Regions from separate parts of the Cellulosilyticum sp. ST5 genome, predicted to be linked through region 1. Evidence: riboswitches for the same ligand, from Rfam matches in the RefSeq annotation. Region 1 holds a riboswitch; the other holds the start of a gene.
What was found. Region 1 has a riboswitch for glycine ahead of QTL86_RS18460 (alanine/glycine:cation symporter family protein). Riboswitches for the same ligand answer to the same signal wherever they lie in the genome.
Positions count from the first base shown of each region.

Region 2: linked by a shared signal. The riboswitch ahead of QTL86_RS06160 (trimeric intracellular cation channel family protein) and the one ahead of QTL86_RS18460 (alanine/glycine:cation symporter family protein) in region 1 are both predicted to bind glycine.

Region 1 covers NZ_CP132338.1:3,813,368-3,821,245, forward strand. The annotation lists gene QTL86_RS18430 (ParB/RepB/Spo0J family partition protein) at 1-569, shown strand, start outside; gene QTL86_RS18435 (DUF4446 family protein) at 594-1,097, shown strand; gene QTL86_RS18440 (GtrA family protein) at 1,140-1,538, shown strand; gene QTL86_RS18445 (SseB family protein) at 1,985-2,485, opposite strand; gene QTL86_RS18450 (hypothetical protein) at 2,559-2,936, opposite strand; gene QTL86_RS18455 (metallophosphoesterase family protein) at 3,134-4,276, shown strand; glycine riboswitch at 4,552-4,643, shown strand; gene QTL86_RS18460 (alanine/glycine:cation symporter family protein) at 4,867-6,327, shown strand; gene QTL86_RS18465 (GntR family transcriptional regulator) at 6,585-6,974, shown strand; gene QTL86_RS18470 (ABC transporter ATP-binding protein) at 7,025-7,723, shown strand; gene QTL86_RS18475 (hypothetical protein) at 7,717-7,878, shown strand, end outside.
Region 2 covers NZ_CP132338.1:1,256,228-1,264,105, forward strand. The annotation lists gene aspD (aspartate 4-decarboxylase) at 1-461, shown strand, start outside; gene QTL86_RS06155 (lysophospholipid acyltransferase family protein) at 665-1,366, shown strand; glycine riboswitch at 2,260-2,355, shown strand; gene QTL86_RS06160 (trimeric intracellular cation channel family protein) at 2,438-3,130, shown strand; gene QTL86_RS06165 (heme NO-binding domain-containing protein) at 3,087-4,886, opposite strand; gene QTL86_RS06170 (desulfoferrodoxin family protein) at 5,074-5,460, opposite strand; gene QTL86_RS06175 (2-hydroxyacid dehydrogenase) at 5,615-6,649, shown strand; gene QTL86_RS06180 (glycoside hydrolase family 43 protein) at 6,840-7,878, opposite strand, start outside.

The DNA.
Region 1 (7,878 bases):
TTATTATTAAGCTCTTTTCTGATCAACAAACTCTAGAAGTTGCTTTGATTGAAAATATACAGAGAGAAGACCTTAATCCTATGGAATTAGCTTGTGCATACAGCTTATTAATGGAACGCTTTGATTTAACACAAGAACAAGTAGCTGATAAAGTAGGTAAAAGTAGAACAGCTGTAACTAATATCATGAGATTATTAAAATTAACGCCATATGTACAAGAAAAGTTAAGAGAAGATGCTATTAGCTATGGCCATGCGAGAGCTATTCTTGCGGTAAAAGATATAAAACTGCAAAAACAACTTACTGATTTAGTAATTGAAAAACAACTAAGTGTACGAGAAATAGAAAAATATATTCAAAACTTATCAAGTAATAAGGATAAAAAGAAAAAAGATAAAGAAAAAGAATTATACAATCCATTCTATAGAGAAATACAAGAAGACTTACAACGTGTTTTAGGAACAAAAGTAGCTATTTCTAAAGGGGCCAAAAAGGGGAAAATAGAAATAGAGTATTATTCAGATGAAGAATTATCTAGAATCATACAAATTATTAATGCTAATAAGTAAAATGAAAGAAGATGAGTAAGTGACATGGAACAAATAGAGTTACTATTAAATGATTATTTAATTTATATCGTATTAGGGTTAGGTTTATTAGTTATTATACTTATGATTTTAGTATGTGTTAATGCGGCTAAAATGAAAAAAATTCAGCGTAGGTATGAAATGTTTATGTCTAAAGAAGATATTAATTTAGAAGAACTGTTAGTCCAGTATACTAAGAAACTCAATGTTTTATTACAAAATGAAAAGGAAATGCAAACCTCTATTGAATATATGGAAAAAACCGTTAAGAATTGCGTTCAAAAAGTGGGAGTAGTGAGATATCAAGCTATTGCTAATATGGGGGCCGATCTATCATATACAGTAGCTTTATTAGATGAACAGAATGATGGATTAGTATTAAATGGAATCTATGGTAGAGATGGATGTTATACATATGCTAAACCAATCAATGGAGGTAAGTCTACTTATAATTTATCAGAGGAAGAAATTCAAGCAATAGAACAAGCAATGAATAAAAAGAGTATGTAATTCACATACTCTTTTCTTATAAAAGGATAAAGGAAAGTTAAAATGAATGGAATAACAAAAGTAAAACAAATATTCTTTAATAAACAGTTTATATGTTTTTTAATTATTGGATGTATCAATTCATTGAGTGGTATTGTTTTTTCGTGGTTTTATTCAGAAATCATGGGACCTATTATTGCCTTTATACCGGGTTATATAAGTGGAATTGTTGTGTCATATGTTTTAAATAGTGTATTTACCTTCAAAGAAGGATTCTCATTAGAGAAATTTATTAAATTTGCACTTTCTACAATTCCTAATTTCTTAATACAGTTTATTGCCGTCTTGATTATTGTTAATCTATTAGGGCTTCATAAATTGATTGCTTATGCATTAGCAGCTATAGTGGGTGTACCAGTGACTTTTATTATCTTAAAACTTTTTGTATTTATAAAAAGATAAGAGAGAAAAAGAGCTATAAAATGATTTAAATCATTTTATAGCTCTTTTTCTGATATATAATGAGTAATACGATAAGGATTGTTACTAAAATACTAAATAAATTGAACCATTTAATATTTAAGATACATAAGAAAAACATTAATAAAAGTAAAAAGAAGTGAAAAATACATATCATACGAATGATTTTAAAGGTATCTTTTTTTTCATACATATACCAAGTATATACAAGTAATATAATTTGCAAGATGATGAGAATAAGTATATAGAGCAATACATAGGTGGTCAAAGGTATATACCAGGGCGAAATAGGTATTTTAGAAGAAAAAAGGAAAAAAGATATACCTAACAACAAGTATTGCAGATAACGGCAGATGGTTAGATTCTTTGTTGAAAGCTTAGAATTCATTTAAATAGCCTTTCTAGATAAAGTAAGCATTAATAGACATCTAATCATGAATAATGTCATCTAAAAGTGAACGAATGTGGTCGTAATTAATAGTCCAACCAATACTTCCAGGGTTAATAACAATACCTGCAAAATTATTTTGAGATAAAACAAATTTCCATAACCATTCCGCAGGAACAGAGATTGTATTAATAGATTCCGTACACCAATTTTGAAGTTCAGTAGTAGTAGTAAAGGCTGGAAGGTATACTTCTCGCTCTTTGGTAGAGCAGATTAGTAAATGTAAATCATCATATTTACTAATAGTTATCTGAGTAGAATTTTCAGCAGAATTATCACTAGGGAAAAAGCCAATCAGGTAGTTAATGGTGTTTAAATAACTACCAAGCTTGTCTTGGTTTTCTTCAGTAGGATGATCTGCATAAATATTAAATAATTCATAAAATGTATCATTATGTAGTGGTAGATTAATATCTAAGGTAACGTGATTAGAGGTTTCAGGTGATGAATGATTAGGATTAAGATTATAAAAGTTATACATAGAAAGTCCCCTTTAATAAAATAAAATTTATATTTATCATAGCATATATAACGTAAAAATGGAATGTGAACCTTTATTTGGAATTTTGATTAGCCATAAATTCTTTAATATATGGAGAGGTAAGTAAAAGAGCGCCTGAAACAAGATAAATTATACTTATAATAAGAAGGATGAAACTACCTGAACTAGTATATTGTAAGAGTAGTATAATACTTGAAAAGGCAAGAATAACACATAATATCCATTTTGCCCAAGCATGACCTTTATAGCAGAATATGACTAAAGCAATCTCGATTAATAATCTAAAAATACCCTGACTAATAGTGTAGCTGATAAGACTCGGTTCTTTAAGGAATGTATAGATAGAAAAAACAGTAGATAGCAAATCAAATAAAATAGCGATACAGCCAATAGTAAGAAGCAAGTTTCTACCTTTAATTTCAGATTTCATAAAAGCCTCCTTGGATTATACAAAAGAATATAAATATATAAGTGTATCATAGCATAATTAGTGTGAAAATAGAATCAGATATAAGAAATATCAGAAAAAAAACTTATTATACAAGGACAATATTAATTAATTTGTATTATTGACGAAATAAATAATAGAAGAGTCAGTTAAAGAGATTTGGGGAGGTCTATTTTTGTATGAAAGCAAAAAAAGTAGCAGTTATCTCAGACCTTCATGCTAGCTTATCGATGCTAGATGCATTTATAAGTTATATAAATAAGCAAGATGTAGAGCTTATTTTAAATTTGGGGGATTATATCAGTAATGGGCCAAATCCATGTGAAGTATTTGATCGGATTTGGGTAGATAAAAGATTTATAAACATTAAAGGCTATGACGAAGATAGTCTATTTCATAGTGTAAAAAAATCAGAAGGAATTGCTCAAGGAGAATGGATAAGAAAAAAACTGGGTAAAGATAGATTAAAAAAAATAGAATTATCACCTAGTATAAAAATGATAAATATTAATAATAAGAAACTGTTAATGTGTCATATAAATGGATGGGCAGAAATTCTTCAAAAGTCAGCCCATCATATTATGGGAAAATTAAAAGATGAGGATTATAACTATATTTTAATGGGTGGAAGTCATAGACCAGAAATGACTTATCAAAATAAGATTTTTTTAAAAGGAAATGTTATTGATCCGGGGGCTATGACAAGTAGTGAAAATAGAGGAAATTTTGTTATATTAGATTTTAGTCAAGAGGAGCCTAATATCAGTTTTCATAGTCTATATGCAGAAAAAATTCATTTAAATCAAATAAATAGTAAAGAGCAAAGAGATATAATAAAAGAAGAAGTAGAAGAAAATACCTTAAAAGATACTCTACTTTATATACATGGAAAGAAGAAAAGTGGAGAGGTATATATAGACCAGGATGTTGTACAGAGAATACTAGAAATAGGATTAGAACAAAGTAAGTATATCTGTATTGGATGCTGGAACCATGAAAAGCAGATTATTAGAGAGTTATTATACTATCTTAAGTGTAGAAAAATAAAAGCATCTGAAGAGGGCTCTCAAGAATGGTATATAGGAGAAGTTACTGATCAGGTAAGGGAACTAGTATTAAATAGACGCTTATTACCATGTGGAAGATTAAAGTGGTTTGAAATATCCTTTCAAGATCATATTAATAGTACAGCACCATTATATAGTATCTATCATTACGGTAAAGAAGGATTTATAAAGAGATTATCATTGAAGGAATTATATAGTATGGAAGAGATGTTAAAAAGATATGATATTCCATATACTATACCAATAAACCAATAAATAGAAAAATTTATTATGAAGTAGACCCATTATTATAGAAGAGATATCCTAATTTTAAATTAGAATGTAAGACCTAGTTATTATGACAGTGGCCTACTTTTTATGTCTAAAAAAGACATTAAACTAAAAATATTGACAACTAAACAATAATAAGCTATCATCACTTTATGTAATATAAATACTGGATGAAGCTATACAGAAGAGTGGCCGTAAAGCCCACCGAAGGAGTAACACTCTCAGGTACTTATAAATATTATAAGTGGTGACTGCATAGCTGACAGTACTCTGGAGAGACTCAAGTTATGAGCGCCGAAGGGGCAAAAGCAATTTTGCTTAATCTCTCAGGCAAAAGGACAGAGCAGGCTATATTAATCATAATTAATTATTAATTAGGGATAAAGACATATTTTTTTAGAATAAATAATCAGTTTATTTATGGAAACAATAATGCTATAAGTTGATTAGAGTAGTAATCTTTACTTATAGTATTTCAGTTATTGAAAAGTATGGGATTAATATGGAAAGCAAGTCTATAAACTTAAGGAACTCCTCTTATTTTAAGGTTAATTAAAAGAAGGGAGTATTTTTTTATGGATTTATTAAAGGTGTTAAACACAATTAACGATTTTGTATGGGGACCACCATTATTGGTTCTATTAGTAGGAACAGGCATTTTATTAACTGTTAGATTAAAACTAATTCAAGTATTAAAATTACCAAAGGCCGCTAAACTTATCTTTAAAGCAGAAAATAAAGGGAGCGGAGATATTAATAGCTTTGCAGCTCTATGTACAGCTTTAGCTGCAACTGTAGGAACTGGAAATATTGTAGGGGTTGCTACAGCTATTGGTACAGGTGGCCCAGGAGCATTATTTTGGATGTGGATAGCAGCCTTTTTTGGAATGGCAACTAAATATGCGGAAGGTGTACTTGCTATTAAGTATAGAACAGTAGATGCAAATGGTCAGATTTCAGGTGGACCGATGTATTACATAGAAAAGGGACTTGGGAGGAAATTTAAACCATTAGCGATTTTCTTTGCAGTAAGTGGTATTTTAGTAGCTTTATTGGGAATAGGTACATTTTCACAAGTGAACTCGATTTCTACAAGTATTAATATGGTAGCTGGTATTGATGTTTACGTAGGAAATATAATAGTAAGCATGTTAGACCAATTACATATTTTATCAGGAACAAGAGAATGGATTGCAACAAATGGTTTTCCTGTTATTAGTATGGTAGTAGCCATACTTGTAGCTATTATTGTTTTTGGTGGCATTAAAAGTATCTCAAAAGTATCAGAAAAAGTTGTACCAGTGATGGCTATTGTATATATTTTCTTATCAGGTATTATTTTAGGTGTGAACTATCAAAGTATTTTACCAGCATTAGGAGAAGTATTTACTGGAGCTTTTTCAGGAAGAGCAGCCGTAGGAGGTTTCTTAGGAGCAACCATGGCTAAAGCTATACAAAAAGGGATTGCTAGAGGTGTGTTTTCGAATGAATCAGGTCTTGGTAGTGCGCCTATTGCAGCGGCAGCAGCAAAAACAGAGTGGCCTGCTGAACAAGGGCTTATTTCTATGACAGGAACATTTATTGATACAATTATTATTTGTACATTAACAGGTCTTACTATTCTTGTTACTGGGACATGGTGTCAAGAAGGTATAGAAGGAGCAGCAGTAACACAAGCAGCCTTTTTACAAGTATTTCCTAAAACAGGATCAATACTTATTACGATTTGTTTAACCTTGTTTGCATTTACAACTATACTAGGATGGTGCTATTACGGGGAACGTTGTTTAGAATATTTAGCTGGTGTAAAAGGAATTAATATCTATCGTTGGGTATTCATTGGCATGCTGGCTATTAGTGGTTTCTTAAAATTACAAGAAATCTGGGCTTTAGCTGATATTGTAAATGGACTTATGGCATTTCCAAATCTTATTGGTTTAATAGGTCTCTCTGGGGTAGTAGTAACTGAGACAAGACTTTATATGGAACATTTGAAAAAACAGGAGATAAAAGAATCGCAAAGCAAAGTAGCATAAAGAGTTAAAAATAAAATCAAGGGATTATGATAAAATTCATAATCCCTTGATTTTATTTTTGGATTTAAATATTGAGTTAATCTTATATTTATATGAAATTGGAGGACATATGATTTTATTTATATTAGAGGAGAACTATTAGAAGCACATTATAACGATATTAATATAAGTTCAAAATAAAATAAAAAAGTGTTGACAATTTAAAAAGGGAGTCATATTATTGTATTAAGTAATTAATACAGTAAGGAGGTAACACAATGCCATGGGACTTTGATAATAGCAAACCTATTTATATACAATTAGTAGAAGAATTAAAACTAAGAGTTATATCAGGGCGGCTAGCAGCAGGTAGTAAACTTGATTCTGTAAGGGACCTAGCAGAGGAAGCGGGAGTTAATCCTAATACCATGCAAAGAGCATTAGCAGAATTAGAAAGAGATCAATTAGTGTATAGTCAAAGGACAAGTGGGCGTTTTGTGACAGAGGATATGGAATTAATAAAAACCATGAGAAACCAATATGCAACCACTAAAATTAAAGAAGTAACAGTAGCACTATTACAACTAGGCTATACCAAGGAAGAACTTTTAAAATTGATTGAAGAAGACTTAAAAGAGCAAGAAGAGAAAAAGATAGAATATATATAAAATTCATAAGTAAGGGTTTTGGCATAAAAAGAATTAGAGGAGGCAGTTAAATGAGTGAGCTTTTAAAGTTAGAAAAAGTGAGTAAACAATATGCTCATAAAGAAGCACTTAAGAGCGTAGATATTACCATACCACCTGGTAAAATAGTGGGGTTACTTGGGCCAAATGGTAGCGGTAAAAGTACAATGATCAAGTTAATTAATGGATTACTAGAGCCTACATCAGGAATGGTAACTATAAATGGATATAAACCAGGGATTGAAACTAAAAAAGTAGTGGCATATTTACCAGAGAGAACTTATCTTAACAACTGGATGACAGTAGAAGATTTATTAAACTTCTTTAGTGATTTTTATAGTGACTTTGATATGAATCGAGCACTAGATATGTTTGATAAGTTAAATATTGATTTAAAAGCTAAGTTAAAAACAATGTCTAAAGGAACTAAAGAAAAAGTACAACTTATTTTAGTCATGTCAAGGAAAGCAGAGCTTTATATTTTGGATGAACCTATTGGTGGCGTTGACCCAGCTGCTAGAGATTATATTATTAAAACAATTATTAAAAACTACTCTGATACAAGTTCTATTTTAATCGCGACTCATTTAATTCAAGAGATAGAAAATATTTGTGATGAGGTTATATTCTTATCAAAAGGCGAAGTAGTACTAAAAGGTAATGTAGATGAGATTAGAGAGGAAAAAGGTAAGTCAATTGATGCCCTCTTTAGGGAGGTATTTGTATGCTAGGAAAATTATTAAAGTATGAATTTAAAGCTACTTCGAGAACATTTTTACCTATTTATGGTGCATTAATACTAGTAGCTTTAGGGAATCGTCTATTTAGAATGGGAAATATAAATTTAGGATTTGGGTTAACGACTGCAATACTAGTAGGCTTGTTT
Region 2 (7,878 bases), 2.3 Mb from region 1:
CTTTAAATCATACAGCTGGTTTGTCCACACCACAGCAAGCACAAATGGCAATTTTCTCTGTCTTTGCCTTACTTGACAAAGAAAATTGCTATAAAAAACAAACGCAAGAAATTTGCCATAGACGCCTTAAACTCTTATATGATCACTTAGATTTACCACTTTATTTGCAACCTCATAATACAGCTTATTATAGTGAAATTGATTTACTTGTGTGGGCTCGAGTTAAATACAATGAAGAGTTTGTTAATTATTTAGAAATACATTATGCACCGGAGGATATTCTTTTTCGTCTCGCTCAAGAATATGCCATTGTGTTATTAAATGGTAATGGTTTTAAAGGTCCTGATTGGTCAATCCGTGTTTCATTGGCTAATTTACCAGATGAAGCTTATGCACAAATTGGTGATGCTATTAATGCAATTTTTAATCAGTATGTAGAAGCTTGGAAGCAAACAAAATAAGTGCTTAAAAATCTTGGTATTTATTAGATTTGTAAAACCTAGTTATCTATGCCTAAATCTATAGAAGCATGATATTAATAGAGTTATCTATATTAAATCTATACAGTATAGATAACTTTATTGATATTGATTTGATATTATGATATATTTTGGTAAATATCAATTTACTTTCAAGTATAGAGGCATTTAGGAGGAGTAAGCAAATGATATCTGCTACAACGGCAAAAATAATAAATATTTTACCTAATAAATTTGTCACATACATATCTAAAAAAATGGTTAATAAATACCTGAAAAAATATGCTAGTATAAACATACAGGGAAGTGAAAACTTAAAAGGATTAAAAACACCAACTATTTTTATATGTAATCATTTAAGCAATTCTGATGGATTAGTTTTAGATAAGGCTTTAAAAGAGATTGATCCAACTTTTGTAGCAGGTATAAAACTATCAAATAATGCTATTACAAGTATAGGGGTTAATGTAGTAAAGACGACAAATATAAAACCTAATACTGTTGATAAAGATGGTCTTAAAAAAATCGTGAGCCTTGTTAAGCAAGGTGAAAGTTTATTGATTTTCCCAGAAGGAACTAGAAGTAGAGTTGGTAGCTTGATAGAAGCAAAGAGAGGAGTCCTTCTTATAGCAAGAATGACAGGAGCTCCTATTGTACCTATTGGATTATATGGGACAGAAAAACTGTTACCTATAAATAAAGAAGGAGATATGAGTGCAGAAACCTTTAATTACGCAGATGTTCATATCAACATTGGAAAACAATTTGAATTTCCCAAGAGAGCAAAAGAGCAAGATAAAAAGGAATATGAAGATTTTGCCATAAGATATATAATGAAAAAAATAGCAGAATTATTACCTGAGAATTATAGAGGCGTATATAAATGAATCAGTTGATTTGTATTTTAAAAGTATAAAAGTTGCTTAATCAATGGCTTGATAACTGATTTTGCTGAAACTCCAATACTAGTCGAGAAATTTGAAGTATATCCGTATAAAGATGTTACGGCATTTATTGAATTAAGTAATTAAAAAGTATAGATAAAATAAATACTCTTAGAATGAATAAGCTATTAAGTAATCCAAAAGGATTTTATGTTGGTCAGTAAACATGCTAAATATTAATCGTATACAAATCCAATTATAAAGTAGCTTGTTTAACGGTAGAACTATAAGCCTTAAGAGTAGGTTTAATCTTTATCCGCATTACTATTCGTAAAACCGGTGTTTCGCGAATAGTAAAATACTATAATAAAATAGCATTTTATAACTATTTTTTTCTGTTCCTTTTTAAGAATAATAATTTATCCTTAAAATGAGAAAATCTTTTTCAAACAGATTCAACTATTTCATTTTTGTTATACATATCTTGCATCTCATCCAATGATACATATTTAACATTTACAACTTCTTAAGGTTGTAAAACAAAATCTTCAATTTGGATATATTAGGTATATAAATAAGTATTTACAATGTAATCTGAATGGAATGTATCTACTATATATAGTAATTCATTATAATACTAGTATTTTAAATGCTTGTATATAATTATGTGTAATTTGTAAATAGATACTCCTCTCCTCCACTTTTGATTCCTATTTTTGGATAAAGTTCAATTTTGGGATTTACATACAACTATAATTTTGATATACTCAGTAAGAATTAATAACAATTAAACGGTTGAAATTGACTGGAGATATTATGTACTACATAATAACCGAAGAAGCAAAACAGCTATAAGCCAGGTAGATGTTGAAACTCTCAGGTACAATACAGTCAAGGGACGTAAATCTGGAGAGCGTGTCTGCGTAAAATTGACACCACCGACGAGGAAAACCAATAGGTAAGCTTTCAGGTAAAAGGACAGAGGATAAAAGGCAATTATATTTTTTATAATTGCTTTTTATCCTCTTTTTTGTTTGAAAAACTTTAATAATAAGAATGTGAGGTTATAAAATTGTGATTGAAACTCTGATTTTTTCAATAGAAATCATAGGTACCATTGCTTTTGCTCTTTCTGGCGCTTTAAGAGGTATTGAAAAGCAATTAGATTTATTAGGTATTACTATTTTAGGTGTAACGGCTGCTACAGGAGGAGGGTTAATAAGAGATATTTTGCTAGGTTCTCACCCTCCGCTATTATTTGTTAATCCTATTTATGTTATAGTTGCAGCATTAACTGCTGTAATAGCTTTTATCGTAGCATACATAACGCAATATTATCATTATCAATTTAAAAATCATTTGAGTTCAACCTTCGGTTCACTACTCAATTTAGCTGATGCTATAGGCCTAGGCATATTTGCTGTTATTGGTGTTCAAACAGCTATGCAAGGAGGTTTTTTCGAAAATGCTTTTTTAACATTATTTGTAGGAATCATAACAGGTGTTGGTGGTGGTATGCTTAGAGATGTATTAGTTGGAGAAATTCCATTTTTCTTAAAAAAGCATATTTACTTTTTAGCTGCTTTATTAGGAAGTACTTCTTATTATTTACTTATTAAGTATGATATCAATAATGTTATTGCCATGACTATAGGCAGTTTACTTACCTTCCTTATACGTTTACTAGCTTCTAAATACCACTGGAATTTACCTAAGATTCCTTCTAAAGCTTGTGCTGATCTAGATCATGTTGAAAATCACTTGTAATTGTTTTAAAGGACTGTATATTATCTACTAAAGAACCAATTTCATGAGAATAGTTAATAACACTAGCACTTACTTCTTCTGAAGAAGCAGAGTTCTCTTCCGCAATAGCAGCTAAAGCTTCTACTGTGGAAGAAGCTGTGCCAATACTATCAGCTTGCTTAGTAAGACTATGGATAAGTTCAATCATGGAACTTGATACAGCTTGTATAGATTGATTAGCCTCGAAACTAATATTTTTTACACCTTCTAGATTTTTGGTTTCATTTTCAAGCTTTAGATATTCTTTTTGTATAGCCTCTATAAATAGCTTTATTTCTGAAATAAATAAAGCTAGATTAGCGTTAACCTCTTGAACAGCTGCTTTAGACTGTTCAGCTAGCTTTCTAATAGATTCAGCTACTACAGAGAAACCACGACCATTTTCTCCTGCTCTAGCAGCTTCAATAGAAGCATTAAGTGCTAGTAGATTTGTTTGCTCTGCAATTTGAGAAACAATAGCAATAATGGCAGTCATATCGTGTACTTTTGTTTCTAGGTAGAGGCCCTTTTCTCTAATTTTATCGAATTCTCCTAAAGTATTAAAAATATGGTCACTGGTATTTTTAACACCTTGATAGCTATTATTAACTTTAGATAATGCATTTTCTAGCTCATTTTTATTCTGATGCTCACTTTCAACAATTTCCTTAAGCGCCTGAATATTTTGGTTTAACACAAAGGCAGCTTGTTCTGTATTTTTAGCTTGCTCGGTAGCACCATCAGCTACTTGTTCTACTACCTCTGAAATATCATTAGAAGTTCCTTTCATTGAATCAGAGATATTACCTAATGCAGAGGTAAATGAACTCATCTCATCTACCACGCTTTTAATACCTGTAAAATCTTTACGAGTAAGTGCTTTATAGTTATTGATTAATCCATAAAGTTTTTCAAAAGAATCATTCGTTTTAATTTCACCATAAGTACTAAATTCATTATTGCAGAGTAACTCTAATTCTTCTTCTAATATTTTTTGAGGTTTTAAAAGCAAGTGAGTGCTTAAGCCACTTAATACAGCTATTATACCACTTAAAACGAGACTTTTCCCCCATAAACTAGAACCTAATAAAGGAAAAGTAATAGCCAAAGATACGACACCTGTAAAAATAGCATTTTTAATAGGTAAGCTTCTTATAAAACCTAGAGATAAGATGTTATTAAAGAAATAGCGTTTTTTAAAATAGATAGGTGCTTCAAAGGTGATTTTTATCGTTAAGCTATTCTTTGAGCGTTCTAATTCTTCGACTTTTGGTTTTTCACTAAAGTACTGCATAGCACCTTCAAAGAGGCCATAAAAATAATCAAACATAGAACGTTCAGATTCATAGGTTAATAATGCTTCATAATTAGAAATGGCTTTGATTTGTACAAGTGGCGGTTTAGCACCTTTAAATTTCTTTGTCATAATAATATGTACGTCAAAAAGCGCCCTTAAAAAAGAAAACAAATTTTGGGTTTTGAAAAAAGAAGGAAAATCATGATGAAAGGTTTTAATATTTTCATGACCAATAATTTTCCATAGTTCTTTTTCGTTTACTTTTTCCTTTTCAGCAATGGCATGAATTACTTTGAAAATTTGCGTATCATCCACTGTTTCAATAGGGGAAAAAACACGATCCCTCTTCCAATTAACGAGCTCCATAGCTTCGTCAATATGTTGTTCATTATAAAGTTTACGGCAGGTTTTAATCCAAGTCGATACAACGGTTCCTTTCATACTATACACTCCTTCTATCTCATTATGTCATTTTAAATCAGATTTCTATAACACAATTTTAGCATAAATACAATGAATACTAGGATAGGAAATGAAATCTTTACATAATCTAAACCTAGTATTTAATACATAAAAAGAATTAGTTAGTAAAAAAGTACTATAGTTAACCTATAGTACTTTAAAACATTTATATGTCGGTTCTCCATAAACCATGAAGATTGCAATAAGCAAAGGCTGCAATAACATGATCATCTTCAGTTAGGACAAATTTAGCAATAGGCTCTTGACCTGGTAAAAGGCATTTTCTTTGTCCACCCTTTTCTGTTAGGAGGTAAATCCAATTAATAAGATGTTCTTCTGTCATAGGGTGTGCTATGCTACCTACAGTTACAGTTACTTCATTTCCTGAAATAGTTATAATAGGCAAATGCTTTTCAGTAGCCGCCTCTGTAGTATTAGAGACAAGTTCTGTCATAGCTTCATTACAGCAAATGAGTTTGCCACCACCGTTCTGTATGACACCAATAATATTACCACAGTGCCTACAAATATAAAACTTTTGTTCTCCACACATAAGAACCCCTCCATTATGTATTTTATTACAATAATCCCTAGAATTTTCATTGAATATTTTGAATGATTATTGTAATATAATTCTATTATACAATAACCATTAGTATTGTCAATTTACATATAATATAAAACTTATTTAAAGAAAGGGAGATATTATGAGAAAAATAGCTTTTTTTGATACAAAACCATATGATAAGGAATGGTTTGATACTTTTATAATGAATTATGATTTCGAAATTAAATATTTTGAGAATAAGTTAAATGAGGATACTGTTGCTTTAGCAAAGGGATGTGAAGGCATTGTTGCTTTCGTTAATGATAACTTGAATGAACAGGTCATTAAACAATTAGATGATTTAGGTATATCTATTATTGCTATGCGTTGTGCTGGCTATAATAATATTGATTTTAAAGCAGCGTTTAATAAGATTCATGTTGTTCGTGTACCTGCTTATTCACCTTATGCTATTGCAGAACATGCAATGGCGCTTCTTTTAACACTTAATCGAAAAACACACAAGGCATATAACAGAACCAGAGATTTTAATTTTAGCTTAAGTGGCTTAACAGGTTTTGATTTACATGGAAAAACTATAGGTGTTGTAGGAACAGGAAAGATTGGACAAGTGTTTATCGATATATGCAAGGGTTTTGGCATGAAAGTAGTTGCGTATGATCCCTACCCTATATCTAATGCCGACTTTGAATATGTAGGTTTTGAGCAACTCTGTCAAGTAGCTGATATTATTTCACTTCATTGTCCTCTTACAGAGCAGACACATCATTTATTAAAGAAAGAAACTTTTGATCAAATGAAAGATGGCGTTGTGATTATTAATACTTCTAGAGGAGCTTTAATTGAAAGTGAGAGTTTGTTAGAAGCCTTAAAGTCACATAAGGTTGGTGCTGCAGGACTAGATGTATATGAAGAAGAATCAGAACTGTTTTTTGAAGATTTTTCTAATGTGATAATACAAGATGATGTTTTGGCTAGATTAGTCTCTTTACCTAATGTTATAGTCACTTCTCATCAAGCCTTTTTAACCCAAGAAGCTTTAAAGCATATAGCAGAAACAACACTAAACAATTTAAAGGCGTACTTTGAAGGTGAGCCTCTTCCAAATGAGATATGCTATCAATGTAAAAAATTAAATGGATGCAAAAAAAATCATACAGAACGTTGTTTTTAATCTTTTTTAAGAAATAGGTAATTGTTATAAAGCTAAATCAGAATCTAGAATACAAAAAGTAGCTTATCTTATAATTTAGGATAAGCTACTTTTTTGTGCTAATTTATTAAAAGTAAATAGGCCCTTCATTCTGTAAACTATTATTACTAGCATAATAATATTCAGCATTGCTTTAGATTTAATTAAATTTTTAGAAAGAGAAATAATTGCACTTAAAATCTTTAAAGCAAGCATAGGTATAATTACCTTGATTGCTTGCGTATAGTCCAATTATAACACCGGTAAATCCTCCGGCTATCTCAGAAGATAGATATTTAGTTTGTGCTGTACCAAGATTAATTTTTTCCTTTTCTAGTTGAATAAAAAAACTATACGCCTCGTGATCTGCTTGAATAATAAGTGATACATTATTTATATTTTTTATCTCTAATTGCTCTTCTACAGATTTAATATCACCAATATTTAAGCGTTTGATTACCTCATATCCACCTGTACATTTTCGCAGTGCCAAATCATAATGATGATTTTCATCCATATAGAGAGTAATACCTGCTTCGCCATCTAAAATAGACACGTTACAAGAAATAGCTGCTTTAAAATCTTTTTGGCGTAGACCAATAAATGTCGGTGACTCTAGCTCATCAAGTGTAATTTTGGTTCCTCTGAGTTTTAATACATTCTCTCCCAATATATAATTTTCATCATTAGGTAATCGAATATAACACCATTCCTTATCCCATTCCGTATTTTCAAAGGTATAACACTTTTTCTCATATTGAATAAAATTGTCAAAAGTAGAAGGAATATCAAAATATTGTGGGGTTGTTCCTTTGTATCCTGCTGTAAACCAGCCATCTTCTGCAAAGAAAACAGGTGTTAGAAAAACTTCACGTCCTAAATGATGATAAGCTAACCACTGACCTATTTGACGAAATCCAAGATGTATAATCCACCAATTACCTTTATCATCTTGGACCAGGTCTCCATGACCTACACCCTGTATTTCATACCCTCCTAAATTACGATTTGTTAACACGGGATTATATGGATATGACTTAAAAGGACCATAGGGAGAATCTCCTCGTGCATAAGTTATCATATGACCAAATTCTGTTCCTCCTTCTGCGGCGACAAGGTAATACATCTCATTTATTTTATACATATGTGGGCCTTCAAGAAAACGGCCACCAGTACCTTGCCAAATGGTACGACTAGAAGTGAGCTTTTTC